DNA from 4 places in the Kitasatospora sp. NPDC048365 genome. Region 2 is predicted to be linked to each of the others. Evidence: riboswitches for the same ligand, from Rfam matches in the RefSeq annotation. Region 2 holds a riboswitch; each other region holds the start of a gene.
What was found. Region 2 has a riboswitch for cyclic di-AMP ahead of ACGFX4_RS33095 (peptidoglycan DD-metalloendopeptidase family protein). Riboswitches for the same ligand answer to the same signal wherever they lie in the genome.
Positions count from the first base shown of each region.

Region 1 (4,645 bases), on a different contig from region 2:
CGAGCGAGAGCACCACCAGCACGGCCAGCGCGGCCCGCTCGGCGGCCGGGTCGCCGTCCAGCAGCCGGCTCAGCCACCGCCCGAGCGGGCTGCGACGCAGCCGTGCGCCGACCCTCCTGGCGACGGTGGTGACTGCGGGCACGGCACCTCCGCCGGTACGCGGGCACAGGCCGCTGACGATCCGCTGATTCAGCTCAATTTATCGCCGAATGTCCGGATAGTCGTACTTGTGCCGCTTCCCGCGCGGGTCGACGGGCCGGGTTCCCGTGCTGTTCCCCGGACCGGGCCGCCGCCCGTTACTGCCCGTCCACCTCGCCGTAGCCGGGCTGCGGGCGCGCCGCCACCGGGCGCAGCGTGCGCAGGCCGCGCAGCACCGCGAACGCGCGACGGAGCTCACCGACCGGGGTGCGCGGTTCGGCCGCCGGGGCCGGCTCCGGGTCGAGCGGGCGGCGGGGTGCCGGGACCAGGCCGGTGACGGGCTCGGTGTGCTGCGCCGTCTGCGTCATCGTTCCTGTCCTCCGTGCTGCCGCCGAGTGGGCTGACGGGTCGTGGGTCGACCCGACTGTAGTACTTCCCGCTGGGCTGACAGTCTTACGCGTGGACGGTGACGGAACGGTATCGAAGGCAATCCGAAGACGTACCGGCGCGCGCCCCCGGTCGGAGGCGCGCGCCGGTACGCGGGCCTCAGGCCTGGAGGTCGGGCAGCTCGGGGGTGACGGTCTCGACCCGGTCGAGGCCGAGCGGCAGGTCGGGGGCGGTGATCGCGTCGGTCAGCGGGCCGGCGGGCACCTGCGGGACGGCGTGCGCGCTGGGGGCGGTCAGGGAGGCCACCACGCCGACGGCGAGCGAGGCAAAGGCGAGCATCGAGCGCTTCTTCATGCCCTGCCCAACGCCCGTCCGGCGCATCGGTCACGGCCTCCGGGCCCGCGGCTCACGGCCAGGAGCGCAGGCCCTCGGTCAGCACCCGGGTCATCCGGTCCAGCGTCACCGCCCGGTCCTCGGCCAGTCGGAACGCGCCGCCGGTGGCGAGCGAGGCGAACCCGTGCGCCATCGCCCGGACCGTCCGGGTCGCGTGGATCGCCTCTGCGCCGTCCAGCCCGTAGCCGGCCAGCACCCGCAGCACCACCTCCACCAGCCGGGTGGCGGCCGCCAACTGCTCCGGGTCGTCCTCCCGCGGCGCCTGCGGCACCGCCGCGTACCGCCGCGGGTACTCGGTGGCGTAGGCCGCGTACGCCGCCATCAGCGCGGCCACCGCCGCGTCGCCGGAGCGGCCGAGCGCCGCGTCCGCCAGCCGGTCGGCCAGCTCGCCGGTGACCCGGACGGCGACCAGCCGGCGCAGCTCGGCCAGGCCGCCGGGGACGTGCTTGTACAGCGAGGGCGTGGCCACGCCGGCCCGGCCGGCCACGGCGGCCAGCGTGAGCTCCTGGACCCCGTGCTCGTCGACCAGCTCCAGCGCCCGGTCGACCACGGCGGCGGGGGTGAGTCCGACCCGGGGCATCAGGCGACCTCCGCCAGGAACGGGAGCAGCGCGGCGGCGACGGCCTGCGGGTGGCCGGCCATCGGGTAGTGGCCGCCGTCCTCGATCATCACCTTGCGGCCGTTCAGCGCCGCCGCCTGGCGGTCGGCGACCAGCTCCGGGTCCGGGAAGTCGGGGTCCTTGGTGCCCATCAGCACCAGCGCCGGGCACCGGACCGCCGCGGACCAGCCGACCGGCGCCGAGTCGCCGGAGAGGTAGCCGGCCAGCGCGACCTTGCGGTGCGGCTCGCGCAGCATCGCCGCCAGGCCCGCCCGGTACGCGTCGAAGTCGGCCGGGCGCTCGGTCGGGAAGTAGAACTTCTGCAGCGTGCCCCACACCCCGGGGAACGCCTTGACCACCGGGCCGACCACGCCGAACAGCGCCTTCTGGAAGGCGTTCAGCGGCAGGTTCTCGATGAACGCGTCGATCAGCACCACGCCGGCCGCCCGCTCCGGCGCCAGCCCGGCCGCCTTCACCACGGTCGCGCCGGTGTACGAGCTGCCGGCCAGCACGGCCCGCTCGATGCCCAGGTGGTCGAGCAGGGCGAGCAGGTCGGCGGCGATCGCGGCGGGGGAGTAGTCGACGAACTCGGCCGAGGACTCGCCCATGCCGCGCAGGTCCATGGTGATCACCCGGTGGCCGGCCGCGGTGAGCAGCGGGACCAGGTGCCGGTAGGCGGCCCGCTGGTCGAGCATGCCCGGGAGCAGGACGACCGGCAGTCCCTCGCCCGGGGTGTCGTCGAACGCGATCCGGCCGCCGGGGACGTCGAAGAAGCGGGTGGGGGTGGTCGTGGAGCTCATCGCGGGCCTCCTGGGCTGCGTGCGTCGGCGGTGCCGATTGCTGTTAGCCATAAAGCTAAGGCTAATAGCCTTAGCCGTCAACCCCTTCGCCAAGCCCGCCGAATCATCACAAATCGCCCACAGGTCGTCAGGAGGGCATCACTGCCTCTCCCGAGACGCTTGGAAACAGGGGGTCCATAGGATTAACGTTTGATAACGCAGCGCGGTCGGCAACGCCGTACCCATACGGCACCGCGCGCGGTCGCCTAATCCACCGGGCCCACCCCCTCGCGGGCGCGCCCAGGAGCCGGGGAACCACGTTCCTTGGGGTGAATCGGCCAGGCCCCCGGGCCACCGGCCGTAGGAGACCTTCCACCTCCGAACCCGTCAGCTAACCCGGTCGGCGAGAGGGAAGGAAGGAGTGCGCCCCCGTGGCGTCCACCCAGACCGCTGACAGCTCCGGCACAGCCACCAGCCTGCTCGACCACCCGACCGGGCACGACACCCGGCACCGGCTGCCCCGGCAGTCCCGCGGCACCGGCCCGCTGCTCGGCGTCACCGCGATGACCGCCGCGCTCGGCGCCACCGGCTTCGCCGCCGCCCCGGCCGGCCACGCCGCGGACGCCCCCGCCGCCCCCTCCGTCACCGCCCCCGACGAGGCCTCCGGGGCCGTCCTGTCCGCCGACCCCGGACTCGCCCTCGCCGCCCGCATCCAGCAGCAGGCCGACGGCCGGCGCACCGCCGACGACGAGTCCGCCCGGATCGCCGCCGCCCAGGAGGCCCAGGCCAGGCGCGCCGCGCAGGAGACCGCGGCCCCCCTCGGCGACCACGCCCTGCCGGTCGCCGGCTACCGCCTCGCCGCGCAGTTCGCCCAGGCCGGCGCGCACTGGGCCCACCTGCACACCGGCCTCGACTTCGCCGCCCGCACCGGCACCCCGGTCACCGCCGTCACCGGCGGCACCGTCACTTCCGCCGGCTGGTCCGGCCCGTACGGCTACCGGGTGATCCAGACCCTGCCCGACGGCACCGAGCTCTGGTACTGCCACCTCGCCCGGATCACCACCCCGGCCGGCCCCGTCACCACCGGCACCGTGCTCGGCACCGTCGGCGCCACCGGCAACGTCACCGGCGTCACCGGCCCCCACCTCCACCTGGAGGTCCGCCCCGACGGCGCCGCCCCGATCGACCCGCTCACCTGGCTCGGATCGCACGGCCTCACGCCGTAGCCGCCCCCGACGGCAGCCGGGCCGCGACCCCTTCCCCGCGCCCGGCTCGTCGGACCAGGGCCCACCCGGGCCCGGATCCCGTCCCTGACCGGCCCCGGGAGCTCCATCCCCCGGGCCCGGCCTTCCCAGGGCCCGGTCCGCCCCGGGCGCAGGCCCTGTTCGGCCCGGTCCGCCCCGGGCGCAGGCCCCCCTCCGGCCCGGACCGCTCGCGCGTTCCGTCCTCCGCACGGCCACCCGGGTGCCGTCCGGCCCGCTCCCGGCTCAGGCCTCGCCGGGTTCGCCCCGCTCCGCGAGGTACGCCTCGATGTCGCCGGGGCCCGGCTCCGGCGCCAGGTCCGGGTACTCCGTCACCAGCAGCGCCGCCAGCCCCGGGCTCGTCCACTCCCCGTACAGCCGCAGCGCCTCCGCCTCCACCGCGGCCTCGAACCCGTCGAAGTCCCCGGCCAGCTCCTCCGGCATCGGCAGCCCGCGCGCGGTCAGCTCCGCCAGGTTCCGGTAGCTGCGCTGCATCAGCCCCTGCTCCAGCAGCCGCCGCGCGCCGTCCGTCGCCATGCCGACCAGCAGCAGCCGCGCCGCGTCCCACTCCTCCTGGCCCTCGGCCGCCACCAGCCCGGGCGCGGTGGCGTACCGCCCCAGCCGCTCCTCCTCCGGCAGCTCCCGGAACCCGTCCAGCCACGCCCGCACCGCGCCCTCGTCCGCCGGGTCGATCCCGTCGGCCCGCAGCAGCAGGGTGTACAGGCGCGGCCAGGTGACCAGGTCGGCCCGGCGCAGCAGCCCGCAGAGCACCTCGCCCTGCCACTCCGCCTCCTCGTGCAGCCGCTCCCACCGCTTGGCGTTCAACCGGCGGGCCGCCCGCTGACGGTCGATCAGCAGCCGGACGGCCTCGCCGTACGCCTCGTAGGCCCCGGGCTCGTCCACCGGCTGCACGTACAGGTACAGGCGCTCGTACAGCAGTTGCTCCAGCTGGGCGGAGCTCAGCTCGGGCCAGCCGTCGTGCAGCCGGGCGCCGCCCAGCTCCAGCAGGGTCAGTACGGTCCGCAGCGCCCCGTCCGGCACCGGCGGGCGGCCCTCCTCCCCGGCCCAGGCCAGCAGCTCGGCGGTGCGGGTGCGCGGGCTGAGCCGCA
Region 1 is NZ_JBICYJ010000006.1:24,089-28,733, reverse strand. Features, by position in the region: gene ACGFX4_RS07840 (PP2C family protein-serine/threonine phosphatase) at 1-142, opposite strand, end outside; gene ACGFX4_RS07835 (hypothetical protein) at 297-506, opposite strand; gene ACGFX4_RS07830 (hypothetical protein) at 685-879, opposite strand; gene ACGFX4_RS07825 (TetR-like C-terminal domain-containing protein) at 932-1,498, opposite strand; gene ACGFX4_RS07820 (alpha/beta fold hydrolase) at 1,498-2,316, opposite strand; cyclic di-AMP (ydaO/yuaA leader) riboswitch at 2,563-2,716, shown strand; gene ACGFX4_RS07815 (M23 family metallopeptidase) at 2,727-3,521, shown strand; gene ACGFX4_RS07810 (hypothetical protein) at 3,783-4,645, opposite strand, start outside.
Region 1: another riboswitch for cyclic di-AMP. It lies ahead of ACGFX4_RS07815 (M23 family metallopeptidase); the one in region 2 lies ahead of ACGFX4_RS33095 (peptidoglycan DD-metalloendopeptidase family protein).

Region 2 (4,645 bases):
CAGGCCGTCGCGCTGCTTGGGCACGATCCGGCGCGGGTCGGAGACCAGGTGCACCAGCGGGTCGTCCACCGGCCGGGTGCGGATGGTCACCGTGGAGGTGAGGTCCAGGTCCAGCAGGTAGGCCCAGAGCCGGGCGTACACCGCCGGGTGCGCCGCCTCCACGTCGTCCACCCGGACCACCCCGGCCGGACCGGCGTCGTCGGAATCCGGGCGGATCGCGTAGCGGGCGTACCCCAGCAGCCGGCCGCCCACCGGGTCCTCGGCCAGCACGCACATCTGCGGCGAATGGCCGCCGCGCGCGCCCGGCGCGTCCAGCACCGCGAGCGCCTCCCAGCCCGGCCGCCGCTCCAGCATGCCGGGCCGCAGCGGCACCAGGCCGGCGTACAGCTCCTCGCACGCGGGCAGCGCCTCGCGCGGGTCGGCCAGCCGCAGCCGCACCTCGGGACCGGCCGGCTGGTGCACCGTCACCCGGCCGCGCGGCAGGGTGAAGCCGAGCCGGGTGGTGGCGTGCCCGTACCCGAACCGGCCGTAGATCGGCGGCTCGGACGCGGTCAGCACCGCCAGCGCCTCGCCCCGGCCCCGGACGTCGTCCAGCTGGCGCCGCATCAGCGCGGTCAGCGCCCCGCGCCGGCGGTGGGTGGGCAGCACCCCCACCATGGTCACGCCGGCGACCGGCAGCACCGCGCCGCCCGGCACCGCCATCCGGAAGCTGTACGCGCCGCAGCCGCCGACCGGCCGGTCGCCGTCGCAGACCACCAGCGCACGGTCGACCTCGGTCAGTTCGCGCCACAGCTCCCGCTGCTGCGGCTCCTCCTCGGAACCGCCGAAGGCCAGCTCCAGCACACGGAACCAGCCGTCCCACTCCTCGGCGGCGAGCGGGCGCACGGACAGGTCGGGGTGGTGAGATGTCATACGCCACAGCTATCACCAGAACCCCCCTCAGTCGGCTGAAACCCGCTGAACAGCTCCCGGAACATCGCCGCCGACCCTGCCCACCCCGTCGACGGCACCGGCCCCGGTGGATAAGGTCGGACCCCATGGCCGGCAGCACGCAGGGCGACACGCCCCGGACGACTGCGACGGGCCCGGCCGGCAGAGCGGCGCGGGAGCCCGTGACGGCCCGGTGGCGCGCGAAGCTCTACCGGGTCCGTGTCCGCCTGCGCCGAACCGGCGTGGACTACTTCCGCGGCGACGGCGCCGACTGGCTCGCCTTCACCGCGCTGGCCCTCGCCGTCCCGCTGCTGGTCCTGGTCAACGTGCTCTTCCCGGACTGGTGCCCGCCCACCGCCCTGGTGCTGCCGGTCCTGGCCGGCGCCCTGCTGCTGCGCCCCGGCACCCTGGTGCTGCTCTACGCGGCCGCCGCGTTCGGGCTGATCGCCGAGTCGCTGATCCACACCGGCGAGAAGGTCGCCAGCGAACGCCCCGAGTCGTACGTCTACGGGGTCACCCCCGGCGCCGCCCTGGTGGTCGGCGCGGTCGGCATCGCCGGACTCCTGGTCGCCCAGTTCCGCCGCCGGGTCGGCGTGCCCTGGCGCGGCGGCTCCACCATGCTCTTCGACCTGCGCGAGCGGATCCGGGTGCAGAGCCGCGTCCCCGACCTGCCCGCGGGCTGGCACGCCGACATGGCGCTGCGCCCGGCCGGCGGCCAGTCCTTCTCCGGCGACTTCGTGGTCGCCACCCGCACCGGCAGCGGCCGCCGGGTGCTGGAGGCGGTGCTCGCCGACGTCTCCGGCAAGGGCATGGACGCCGGCTCCCGCGCGCTGCTGCTCTCCGGCGCCTTCGGCGGCCTGCTCGGCTCGCTCCCCGCGCACGACTTCCTGCCCGCCGCCAACGGCTACCTGCTCCGCCAGGACTGGGACGAGGGCTTCGCCACCGCCGTCCACCTGGTGCTCGACCTGGACACCGGCGAGTACGAGCTGCTCTCGGCCGGCCACCTGCCGGGCATGCACCGGCTGGCCGGGGCGGGCCGCTGGGAGGTCAAGGAGGCCGAGGGCCCGCTGCTCGGGGTCTACGACGGCGCCAAGTTCGAGGGCGTGCGCGGCCGGCTCGGGCCGGGCGACCTGCTGCTGCTGTGCACCGACGGCATGGTGGAGCTGCCCGGGCGCGATCTCACCGAGGGCATGGACCGGCTGATGGGGGAGTCCGACCGGCTGGTCGCGGCGGCCGCCCAGACCGAGTCGGCCCGCGGCGGCGCGGCGACCCGGCTGATCGACACCGTCGCCAAGGACGTCAACGACGACCGCGCCGTCCTGCTGATCTGGCGCCAGTAGCCCGCCGACAGGCACTCGGGAGGCACCCCGGACCCGGTGTCAAGAGCGGGTGGTGATCTTCGGCCAAACCTGACGGCGCTTCGGACGTACCCGCTCCGGTGCGGTCGGCCTGCCCTTTTCTCCCCCGCCCCGATGACGACACCTGCCCGCCGACGGCCCGTCATATGCCTTCCGCTATCGTCGCGGACGGCGGAAACCGGTCTCAGATGGCAGGATCTTCCGGCCGGTTGCCGGGCAAGTCCTTTACGGAGTCCGCACGAGCGACCACACTGAGTCCGGATGGACTGGTGGGGACACGGGGGGTAGGGGCCGGTTTCCGCCTCACGAACCCCCGCCATGAATCGAGGAAGTGAGTCCGGCGTGGCCTTCTCCGTCTCCGCCCTGGTCCTGTTCGGCATCATCATGGTGATCTTCATCCGCAACAAGCAGTTGAAGACCAGCCATGCCATCGTCGCCGCCCTGTTCGGCTTCATGGTGAGCCAGTCCACCGCGGCGCAGCCGATCCAGGACTTCCTGAACTCGCTCGCCAAGGCCATCTCCTCGATCGCGGGGTGAGCAGCGTCACCCGTGCGGTGACCGGGGGTGAGTGATCGCGTCCGAACGGTGCCTGATATGGCCCTGCGTTAATGGTTGGTGTACGTAGGGTCATGATCCCGTAAGCACTCGGTCGGGCCGTGTGCGCGGGTGGTGACCTGTCGCTCCGTCAGCCCCGTCGGGACCTCCGTCCCGGCGGGGCCGACGCTTGCCACGGGTGCCCGACGTCGGCTTTGCTTCACCGCAGCCCGGGCGGATCGTCCGGGTGGGCCACCGGGTGGAACGCCTAGTCCTGCCGCTGCCCGGTGCCGACCAGATAACCGTTCTCGGCAGGAGCGGGGGACCCACAGGTAAGTCGCCGTACCCGGAACACCGGGGACGGCTCGGGGTGAAGCCGTGCCTAGCGCGGCCGGGCAACTCTCGTCCGAACCCGACAGCTCACCTCGTAGGCGTCGGAGAGGAATTCTTCATGTCCGCGAACGGCAAGCACCGCAAGCCTCGCCTGAAGACCATCGTCCGCATCGCCATCGCCACCGGTGTCGCCGGTGCCGCGGTCGGCCTCCCGGTCACCGCCGCCAGCGCGCACGGTACCGGCCACGCCCACGAGGGCCACCGCGCCCCGGCCGCCGCTGCCGCCGAGACCCCGGCCGTCGCCGCCACCCCGGTCGCCGACACCACTCCGGCCGCCGCCGCGTCGCACGACTACGCGGTCGTCTCCGGCGACACCCTGTCCAAGATCGCTTCCGCCCAGAACGTCGACGGCGGCTGGGAGAAGCTCTACCAGGACAACCGCTCGGTCATCGGCTCCAACCCGAACCTGATCTACCCGGGCCAGACGCTGACCGTCGGCGGTGCCGCCGCGGCCGCTCCGGCCGCAGCCCCGGCCGAGCAGCCGAAGCAGCAGACCGCTCCCAAGCAGCAGTCCGCGCCGAAGCAGACCCAGCAGTCGACCACCACCTCGACCGCGAAGAAGGCCACCCCGAAGGCCGCCACCGGCTCGTCGACCTCGTCGTCCTCCGCCGCGGTGTCCTCCAACGCCTCCGGCTACGTCGCCCCGGTCTCCGTGCACCACACCACCGCGTGGCACGCGGCCGGCTCCAACTGGTCCAGCGGCTACCACACCGGCATCGACTTCCCGGTCTCCACCGGCACCAGCCTGAAGGCCGTCGCCGCCGGCACCGTGGTCTCCGCCGGCAACGGTGGCGCCTACGGCAACGAGGTCATCATCAAGCTGGCCGACGGCAAGTACGCCCAGTACGCCCACCTGTCGTCCATCTCGGTCTCGGCCGGCCAGAGCGTCTCCGCCGGTCAGCAGATCGGCCTCTCCGGTGCCACCGGCAACGTGACCGGCCCGCACCTGCACTTCGAGATCCGCAGCACCCCGAGCTACGGCTCGGACATCGACCCGATCGCCTACCTGGCGGCGCACGGCGTCAGCGTCTGACCCCTGCGGTAGACGGCGCAGTCACCACACGGCCCCGGCCGCCCCGCGAGGGGTGCCCGGGGCCGTGGGCGTACCCGGCCGGACCCGCGGGAACGGCAGCGGCCCCGGCTGCCTGGGGCAGCCGGGGCCGTTCTGTGCGGAGCGGGTGACGAGAATCGAACTCGCGTGACCAGTTTGGAAGACTGGGGCTCTACCATTGAGCTACACCCGCATGGCCGCCGACGGCGGCACAGTTCGCCCCCGGGCCGCCGATGCGGTCACGAGGACGTCGCTAGCGTACCTGGTCGGGTCGGTGGAATGCACACCGCTTTCGCTCGTGCGGGCGCCGATATGACCACGGGCGGGGGACGGCCGACGTGTACTCTTCCTCTCGGCACCACGGGGTGTGGCGCAGGTT
Region 2 is NZ_JBICYJ010000044.1:42,674-47,318, forward strand. Features, by position in the region: gene ACGFX4_RS33080 (GNAT family N-acetyltransferase) at 1-912, opposite strand, end outside; gene ACGFX4_RS33085 (PP2C family protein-serine/threonine phosphatase) at 1,038-2,270, shown strand; gene ACGFX4_RS33090 (hypothetical protein) at 2,631-2,825, shown strand; cyclic di-AMP (ydaO/yuaA leader) riboswitch at 3,113-3,269, shown strand; gene ACGFX4_RS33095 (peptidoglycan DD-metalloendopeptidase family protein) at 3,274-4,248, shown strand; tRNA gene ACGFX4_RS33100 (tRNA-Gly) at 4,389-4,459, opposite strand; tRNA gene ACGFX4_RS33105 (tRNA-Pro) at 4,628-4,645, shown strand, end outside.

Region 3 (4,645 bases), on a different contig from region 2:
CTCAGCAAGCACGAGACCGCCTCGATCGCCAGCGTCGGCATCTGGTTCGAGGAGATCCTGATGCAGATGCTGCTGCGGCACGCCTTCGACCAGGACCCGACCTCCGCGCACGTGCAGTACGCGCTGACCGAGATCGGCGACGAGTGCCGGCACTCGGTGATGTTCGCCAAAATGATCAGCTGGATGGGCGTCCCCGCGTACGGCGCGCGCCCGGTGGCGCACAACCTCGGACGGCTCTTCAAGGCGATCTCCACGCACAGCCAGACCTTCGGCGGCACCATGTACGTCGAGGAGATCCTGGACGCCTTCCAGCGCGAACTGATGGCCGACGAGACGCTCCAGCCGCTCACCCGGCAGGTCTCGCGGATCCACGTCATCGAGGAGTCGCGGCACATCAGCTATGCGCGCGAGGAACTGGTGCGGCGCCGGCTCGGGCCGGTCCGGCGCCGCTACGAGCAGCTGTTCATCGGACTGATCGTCTACTTCGCCACCGTCAGCCTGATCCACCCGCGCCTGTACCGCGCCGTGGGCATCGCTCCCGAGGTCGGCAGCGCCGCCGCGAAGGCCAACCCGCACTGGCGGGCCACCAAGGTGGAGATGGCCGCCAAGGTGATCGGTGTCCTCGACCGGGCCGGGCTGGTCGGCCGCACCAACCGCTGGCTGCTGCGGGCCGCCGGCGTCATCCACTGACGGGCGGCCCGCAGGCCGTCACTGGCCCAGCTGGAGCACCAGGCCGGGCTTGAGCAGGTCCGGGTTCTCGCCCACGACCAGCTTGTTGGCCTCGTAGAGCCCCTTCCAACCGCCCTGCAGGCCGTTGTTGCGGGCGATGGACGCCAGCGTGTCGCCCGCCTGCACCGTGTACGCCTTCGGGGTGGCGGCCGGCGGGGCCGACTCGGTGGCAGGAGAGCTCGGCTGCGCGGTGGGCGCGGCCGGAGCGGTGGCGTCGGCGCCCGGGACCGTCGGGGTGGTCGGACCGGTCGCCGGCGCCGTCGGGTCGACCGGCGGCGCCACCGGCAGCGTCGGGTCGCCGGTGACCGGCGCGGTCGGGTCGACGGTGACCGGCGGGACGGTCGGGTCGGTCGGGGTCCCGGTCGGGTCGGTCGGCAGGGTCGGCGTCGTGGTGACCGGCGCGGTGGGAAGCGTCGGGTCGACCGGGACCACCGGAGCCACCGGGGCGACCGGCGCGGTGGTGGCGGGCGCCGTGGTGCCCTGCGCGTTCCGGGCGTCCTGTGCGGCCTTCGCCGCCTTCGCGGCGGCCGAGCTGACGTGGTGCTCGTACACCGAGTGGTGGCTGGTCCAGAACCAGCCGCCGTCCTGCTCGTACCAGTACACGCTGTACACCGGGTCCCAGCCCGGGAGGCCGGAGAAGACCGGGGTGGTGTGCGCGGCGGGCAGCGAGCCGTCCTGGGCCGCGTTCACCATGTCGACGCCGCGGCTGCCGCGCAGCGAGCCGGTCTCGTCCGCCGAGTCGTTGACGTCCACCACGCCGGTCACGCCGTCCCGGGACAGGCCGGCCTGCTGGGCGCAGGTGCCCCAGCCGCCCTCGCCCTCGGCGGCGAGCACCCGCTCGGCCACCGCGATCTGCTGGCTGCGGGTCGCCCGGTCCGCGCTCGGCGCGAACTCGGTGCCGCCGTACGCCGCCCAGGTGGAGTCCGTGAAACGCAGGCCGCCGTGGTAGCCGTCGCCGGAGTCCGCGCTCCAGTTGCCGCCGGTCTCGCAGCCCGCGACCTTGTCCCAGACCGGCGTCGGCGCGGCCTGCGCTCCGGTGGCGGCCAGCAGGGGCAGTGCCAGGCCCACGCCCGCGATACTCGCGACCGCAATGGCCTTCTCCGCCTGGGTGGGACGGCGGTGCCGACCCGGACCCGTGAAGAGCATGAGGACGTCCCTCTCCGCACGCCTGCGAGGTGAGCTGTCGGGTTCGGACCGGGAGGTGGCCCGGCCGCCGGGAGGCGGCTTCACCCCGAGCCGTCGGGGACGGCGACTTACCTGGTTCCCCCACCCCTGCCCCAGGTGGTGTGTTGGGCATCCCGGGAGCGCGGCGGACAGGGCTCGGCGTTTCCGCGCACGGGGCCCGCGTGTGCGGGCTGCACGGAGACTATTCAACCCGGGCAGCCAATCACAAGCTCATACCGCCAGGATCACAGCCCCGTCACGGGCCGTCCACCTTCGTCGCCCACAAACCACAGCCACCCCACAAGCCCCGTCCGCACACCGCCGCCCCGCGCGGCCGTTCGAAACTCGCTTGCGCGAAGGTCGAACCGCGGTACGGTCCGGCCGCTGACGCCCGGTCGGCGGCCGGACGGATGTGTCGGTCCGGTCAGCGCTTGGTGATGGCGACGTGACGGATGTTCACCGGCAGGTTCGGGAAGCCGTCGCCCGGGTTGTTCTGGTCGTCCTCGCCGGCCGCCGCGATCCGCTGCAGGACGTCGAGCCCGGCCGTCACCCGACCGAACGGCGTGTAGGCGGGCGAGAGCTTGGTGTCCTTCCAGACGAAGAAGAACTGGCTGCCGTTGGTGTTCGGGCCGGCGTTGGCCATCGCCACCGTCCCGGCCGGGTAGGTGGCGCCCTCCAGGTTCTCGTCCGGGAAGGAGTAGCCGGGACCGCCACTGCCGGTGCCGGTCGGGTCGCCGCACTGCAGCACGAAGATGCGCTGGGTGGTGAGCCGGTGGCAGTGGCTGCGGTCGAAGTAGTCGCGCTCGGCCAGGAACCGGAACGAGAACGTGGTGCACGGCGCCTTGTCGGTCAGCGCCTTGAACGTGATCGCGCCCTGGGTGGTGCGCAGCGTCGCGCTGTACGGCTTCGCCGCCTGCTTCGCGTCGAACACCGGGATGCCCTTGAAGTTGTCGGCCGGGACCGCCGGGGTGTAGCTGCAGGCGGCGGACGCGGCGGCGGCCGAGCCGGACGGCTGGGCGGCGGCGACGGTGCCGGAGAGGGCCAGCGGCAGGGTGGCGACGGCGGCGAGCAGGGCCATGGACTTGCGGTTCACGGGGCGGCCTTCCGGATGGAGTTGGCGTGGACCCGTCATTCATGCCCCGTCCGGCCGGCCGCCAAGCGTGCCGGATTCACGCCCGGCGCAGGCGCACCAGTGTGTCGACCGCCTCGCCCGCCGTCCCGTCCGGCCGGGTCGCCGGGCGGCGGACCCGCTCCGCCCGAACGGCCGTCAGGCCGGTGTCGGCGAGGGTGGCGAGGACCTCCGGCAGGCGGTACAGCACCGCCGGGTCCTGCGGCCCGCCGACGCCCTCGGCCAGGTTGGTCGAGTCGTGGCCCACCACCAGCAGCGTGCCGCCCGGCGCCACCGCCCCGGCCGCACGCACCAGCACCGACCCCAACTGCTCGCCGGGGAGCTGCAGGTAGGCGATCAGCACCAGGTCGTACCCGGCTGCCTCCGGCTCGTACGCCAGCACGTCCGCCTCGACCAGTTCGACCCGGGCGGCGTTGTCCGCGGGCAGCGCGGCGGCGAGCGTGCGGGCCCGGCCCAGCGCGACGGGGGAGAAGTCCACCGCGGTCACCCGCCAGCCCCGGGCGGCCAGCCACAGGCTGTTGCGGCCCTCACCGGCCGCCAGGTCGAGCGCCCGCCCCGGCGTCAGGTCGGCGGTCTCCGCGGCGACCCAGCGGTTGGGCTCGGTGCCCCACACCAGCTCCGAGCTTCGGTAGCGGGTGTCCCAGGCGCTGCTGTCCAAGGCGTGCCTCCGGTGCGGTGCTCGTCGGGAGACCGAGACTATCCGGCGGGCGAGCCGGCGGCGTGGAACCGGCGGCCCCAGCCGGGCCCCGTCGCCGAGCACCGGCAGCGGGCCGCCGACGCGGGTAGGGGCGCGGCGCGCGGGTTCCGTGCGTCGGTGCAGGAGCCGGAGGGCCCGATGAGCGGTCGGGGCGCGGAGGCTAGGAGCCGCGGGGGGCGGCCTCGGCGCAGTGCCGATGCCCGGGGCCGAGCGCGCGCAGCAGGTCGAGGGCCTCGGTGCCGCCGGGCGGCGGCGTGAAGACACGCAGGCGCTGGTCGGCCGCCGGCGTCGCCAGTACCTCGCAGTCGAAGACGATCCGGCCCAGCTCGGGATGGACCAGCCGGTACGGGTGCGAGGTCCGCACCGCCACCTCGTGCCGCTCCCAGAGCGTCGCGAACTCTGCCCCGGCGGCCGAGTCCCGGAGCCGGGCGAGGAGGCCGCGGGACGCCTCGTCGGTGCCGCGCCGGACGACCGCGGCGCGCAGGTCGGCGACCAGTTGCCGGGCGTACTCCTCGTGCTCCTCGGGGGCCAGGCGCTCACGCACCACCGGGTCGGAGAACCAGCGCAGCACGAGGTTGCGGTCCGGGCGGGCCACCGAGCAGACGCAGCCGAACAGCGCCTGCGCCAGCTCGTTCTGCGCCAGCAGGTCGCCCAGATCGCTGAGGACCTGCACCGGGACGCCGTCCAGGCGGTCGAGCAGGTAGAGCAGGCTCGGCCGCAGGTACTCCCCGGCCCGGTCCGCCTCCGGCGGGCGGTGGCCGGCGAGCAGGTACAGGTGGTCGCGCTCGTCGACGCTCAGCCGCAGGGCCCGGGTCAGCGCGGCCAGCATCTGGTCCGAGGGCTGCGGACTCCTGGCCTGCTCCAGGCGCACGTAGTAGTCGGCGGACATTCCGGCGAGCACGGCCACTTCCTCGCGGCGCAGCCCG
Region 3 is NZ_JBICYJ010000066.1:12,094-16,738, forward strand. Features, by position in the region: gene ACGFX4_RS38285 (diiron oxygenase) at 1-690, shown strand, start outside; gene ACGFX4_RS38290 (transglycosylase family protein) at 709-1,797, opposite strand; cyclic di-AMP (ydaO/yuaA leader) riboswitch at 1,881-2,026, opposite strand; gene ACGFX4_RS38295 (peptidylprolyl isomerase) at 2,318-2,986, opposite strand; gene ACGFX4_RS38300 (class I SAM-dependent methyltransferase) at 3,063-3,680, opposite strand; gene ACGFX4_RS38305 (helix-turn-helix transcriptional regulator) at 3,880-4,645, opposite strand, start outside.
Region 3: another riboswitch for cyclic di-AMP. It lies ahead of ACGFX4_RS38290 (transglycosylase family protein); the one in region 2 lies ahead of ACGFX4_RS33095 (peptidoglycan DD-metalloendopeptidase family protein).

Region 4 (4,645 bases), on a different contig from region 2:
CGCACTGCACCGGCGTGGGCAAGGCGCTGCTGGCCCAGCTGCCCGAGGAGGAGGCCCGGGCGCTGCTCGGCACCGGCCCGCTGCAGGCGCACACCGCGTACACCGTGACCGACCCGCAGGACCTGATCACCCAGCTGGGCACGGCCCGCGAGTCCGGGTACGTGGTGGACGACCAGGAGCAGGAGATCGGGGTGCGCTGCATCGCGGTCGCGGTGCCGGGCGCGCCGACGCCGACCGCACTGTCGGTCTCCGGCCCGGAGGCGCGGATCCGCGCGCTGGAGGCGCAGGCGGGCAGCGCGGCGCTCGTCCCGGTGATGCGTCAGATCGCCTCCCGGCTCGGCGAGGTGCTCGCGCCGTAGCGCGGACGGCGCGACGGCCAGACGGGACATCAGGAGCGCCACGGCCACCACAGCCGCCACGGCCGTCGACCGCGTCAGTCGGACAGGTCGAGGTCGCCGACCTGGGCCACCGTCACCTCGAAGACGGCGAGCACCGGATCGGCCCCGGCCTCGCGGAACAGGCGCGGCGCGGCGGCGGTCTTCGGGTCGGCCCGGACGGCCTCCAGGGTGGCCAGGTCGCGCCACAGGCTCTGGATCCGCCAGTGCCGGTCGCTGCCCTTGAGCAGCTCGGTGCGCAGCAGCCCCTCCGGCAGCGGGCCGGCCACCAGCTGCCGGTACGCCTGGACGAAGCCGGCCTCCCGTTCGGCCGCGACCTCGCCGCTCACCTCGCTCAACACGCGACCAGTCATCGTGTCCACCTCCGCTCGACAGGGCCGTGCGCCACTACTGTGAGTATGCAGGTGGGCACCGACAGTGGGAGTGGAGCATGGCCGTGCGGGTGATGCGGGGGCCCATGGTTCTGGCGATGGCGGCCGCGGCGGCCCTGGGGACGACGACCGGGACGGCGGCGGCGCTGCCCTCGCACGCGGACCTGCAGGTGGTCCGGCTCGACCCGGACCCGGCCGCGCCGGGCGGGCTGACCACGGTGCACGCCTTCGTCGCCAACGGCGGACCGGACCGGACGGCCTCGCCGTTCACCGTGCTGGTCGACCTGCCGGCGGGCTTCACCGCCGAGGGCCCGTTCTTCCCGGAGAACTGCACCGTCTCGCTGGCCGGCCACCTGGTCCGCTGCACCTTCCCGGCGGGCCTGCCGGCGCTGCGGACGGCGACCGCGCTGATCCCGGTCCGGGTGAACGCGTACGTGCCCCCCGGCACGAGGGCCGAGGGGCACGTACGGGTGGCGGGCGCGGACGACACGGTCCCGGCGAACGACCGGACGGCGTTCACGCTGACCGTGCGGGCCGACTAGCGGTAGACGCGGACCCAGTCGGCGGCGAAGCTGATCGGCGCGGAGCCGGACGCGGCCGGGTGGTACTGGCCGGCGCTCAGCGACAGGTTGAGGATCAGGTACGCGGACCAGCCGGTGCCGACCCCGGTGCCGTCGGAGAACACCTTCTTGCCGTTGACGTACCAGTCGACGGAGTCGGCGCCGTAGTAGGTGCCGATGGTCACCCACTGGTCCTTGGCGATGGCGCTCGCGTCGGTGTAGTACTTCGAGCCGGACTTGACGTGGTTGGTCAGCTCCAGCAGGTTCGGGTTGTCCGGGTGGTACTCGAAGGAGTCGATCTCGCCGTTGCCGTTCTTCCAGGTCCACAGGGCGGGCCAGGCGCCGGTGCCGGCGGGCAGCTTGACCCGGGTCTCGGCGTAGTCGCCGGTCTTCACCTGGAAGCCCTGGGAGGAGTACTCGGTGGTGAGCAGGCCGGTGTCCCAGGCCTGCTTGCCGTTCTCCAGGGTGTGGCCGGACGGCTTGGCGGTGAAGGTGGCGACGCCGCCGGAGACCTGGACGCCGCTGGTGGTCAGCCAGTCGAGCTTGTTGTCGTCCGGGTTGTGGTTGCCGTAGCGGTAGGCGCTGGACTTGTCGCCGGTCCACTTGGAGCCGTACGCGATGGCGCTGTCGAACTCCTCGGACCAGGTCAGCGCCTTGCCCGGGATCGGCGAGCCGGTGCCCGCGGCCGGGGCGGTCGGCGCGGTCGTCGGCGTGGGGGCGGCCGTGGGCGTCGGGGTCGGGGTCGGCGTCGGCGCGGGGGTCGGCTTGACCGTGGGGGTGGGCGCCGGGGCCGGGGTGGTGGCGCCGGCGGCGGCCACGGTGAGGGTGCGCGAGGGCAGGTTGTGCCAGGCGTTCGCCGAGTCCTGCCAGAAGCCGAACTGGGTGTAGGTGCCGGCCGGCAGGGTGCGGGCGGCGCTGGTGAAGGTGGTGCCGCCCGGGCAGATCTGCACGTTGCTCGCGTTGCCGGGGAAGTCCAGGTTCCGCCCGGCGGCGTCGCGCACGCCGACGCCGAGCGTCTTGGCGGTGAAGCAGGAGGAGGAGTGGACGGTCAGCGAGGCGGTCGTCGAGACGGCGGCGGCCATCGACTCCGGGGTGAGCCGGTCCTGGGTGACGGTCGCGGCGGCGGACGTGGCGCCGGCGACGGCGGCGGTCGTGGCGGCCGAGGTCGCGGGGGCCGCGGTCGTCGGGGCGCTCCAGGCGGACGGGGTGGTCCAGGCGGACGGGTTGAACCAGGCGGCCTGGGCGCTGCCGGCGAGCGGCGCGCCGATCAGGGCGGCGGCACCGGCGACGGCGCCGATGCGGGCAGGACGGGAGAGGCGCATGACGGGGTTCCTCCGCGACGCCTGCGAGGTGAGCTGTCGGGTTCGGGCCCTGAGGCGGCCCGGCCGCGCGCGTGCGTGCGTGCGGCTTCACCCCTAGCCGTGCCCGGCCGTCCCGGAGGGAGCGGAGGGCATGGCGACGTACCTGTGGGTCCCCCGCTCCTGTCCAGTGGTGGTCAGCGAAAGCCCCCGGCGGGTGGACAGGATTCGGCGTCCCGGCGGTGGCGTGCCCGGTGCGAGCACCCGAGCAGGCTAGACAGATTGTCGACAGAGCGACAACCGGCCCGGGAGAGACAAGCGTCACACCGCGGGCCGGCGGGACTGCCCTGGTCAGGCGAGCCAGGAGGTGATCTGCTGGACGGCCGCCGGGGCCCAGGCGAGCTCCATGTGGTTGAGGCCGCCGAGCAGCGCGGTGCCGCCGACGGTGGGGATGCCGGTGGTGTCCAGGGCACTCGCGGTGAACACCAGGCCGTCGCTCGGGCCGCGGCCCTCGTTGAGGATCCCGGGGATGTCGGCCGAGCCGCCGGCCAGCAGGTAGGTCCGCACGGAGGCCGGAATGCCGGCCCGCTGCAGCGGGGCGATCAGCGACCCGGCGTCGATCGCGGCCTGGATGCCCTGGCCCGAGGTGTAGAAGCCCTGGCCGCCGTAGTAGGTGGTCCACCAGTCCTGGGCGGTGGAGTCGACGCCGTACCGGCCGTCCCAGCGGGCGAGCAGCTGGCGCTGGCCGGGGAAGCAGTCGTACCCGCCGCTGGGCAGCACGCCGAGGCAGGGCTGCGCGGTGTAGCTGCCGTAGCAGGTCATGTACAGGTGCGGGGAGGGCGCGTTGGCGGTGCCGCCGCAGGCCGGCCAGGTGGCCAGCGAGAAGGCCCAGCCGTGCGCGTACGTGTAGTCCAGGCCGCCGTGCGGGCCGCCGAGGGTGATCAGACGCCGGACGTCCCCGGCGTAGGCCCGGCCCCAGGACGGCCGGACCGAGGAGACGTACGCGCGGGCCGCGACCTCGCCCTTGCTCCAGGCGACCACGTCGACCTGGGCGACCCCCAGCCTGGCCCGGATCAGCGCGATCGCGTCGCCGACCGCCTGGGCCTGGAGCAGGTTGTCGCCCTGCTTGTGGGCGAAGTTGATCGCGAAGACCCGGTGGCCGGAAGCGGCCAGGTTCTGCGCCAGGCCGGTGGAGGGGCAGCCGGACGCGCCGCAGCTGCCGGTGGCGCCGGGGTCGGCCCAGGCCCGGTCGGCGTTGTCGTTGGCGCCGTGCACCAGCAGGACGGGGGTGGTGATCGGGCCGGTGTTCCAGCCGGTGCCGCTGTAGAGCAGGAAACGGCCGGAATAGGGCTGCCGGACGCCGCCGAACCAGGTCAGCCGGGCGCCGTCCTGGTCGCCGCGGCCGTCCGACGGGTACTGCTCGGCGCGGAAGCCGGTGGTGGTGTCCAGGTAGCGCTCGACCCGGTCCCAGCCGTTGCCGGGCGCGGTGAAGACGGCCTCCTGCGCGAGGTACGGGGGCGCGGCGGCGTGGGCGGGGACGGTGCCGATGCCGAGCAGCAGCAGGGCGGCGGTGAGCAGGGCGGTGCACAGGGACCTGACGGGGTGGGGCATCAGGGGTCGCCTCCTCGGGGGCGGCAGGGTGACGTGGAGTCAGGTCACGGTAGGCGCGGCGCGGCCGGAGACCCATGTGACAGGACCACACCGAGGGCTCGCTGCTGATGGCGGTCCGCCACAAGTCCCCCGGGTTCCCGGGGAGTTACCCGAAGATGAAAAATTGCGGCAACGTCTTTCGCGCGGACCTGACAAGCCCCCACACTGGCTCACATGCGAATCACTCTACGCGCGTTGAAGACCCGCGCCGCTTCCGTCGTCGCCGTCGGCATGCTGACCCTGGCCCCGACCGCCGTGTTCGCCACCGACGCCCACGCCACCGTCTCCGGGAACGTGTGCCGCACCGCCCTGCCGAGCCAGGCCCGGGACACCCTGGCCCTGATCGACAAGGGCGGCCCGTTCCCCTACTC
Region 4 is NZ_JBICYJ010000002.1:200,429-205,073, forward strand. Features, by position in the region: gene ACGFX4_RS02655 (IclR family transcriptional regulator) at 1-359, shown strand, start outside; gene ACGFX4_RS02660 (hypothetical protein) at 434-748, opposite strand; gene ACGFX4_RS02665 (hypothetical protein) at 826-1,308, shown strand; gene ACGFX4_RS02670 (hypothetical protein) at 1,305-2,648, opposite strand; cyclic di-AMP (ydaO/yuaA leader) riboswitch at 2,654-2,830, opposite strand; gene ACGFX4_RS02675 (esterase/lipase family protein) at 2,976-4,235, opposite strand; gene ACGFX4_RS02680 (ribonuclease domain-containing protein) at 4,449-4,645, shown strand, end outside.
Region 4: another riboswitch for cyclic di-AMP. It lies ahead of ACGFX4_RS02670 (hypothetical protein); the one in region 2 lies ahead of ACGFX4_RS33095 (peptidoglycan DD-metalloendopeptidase family protein).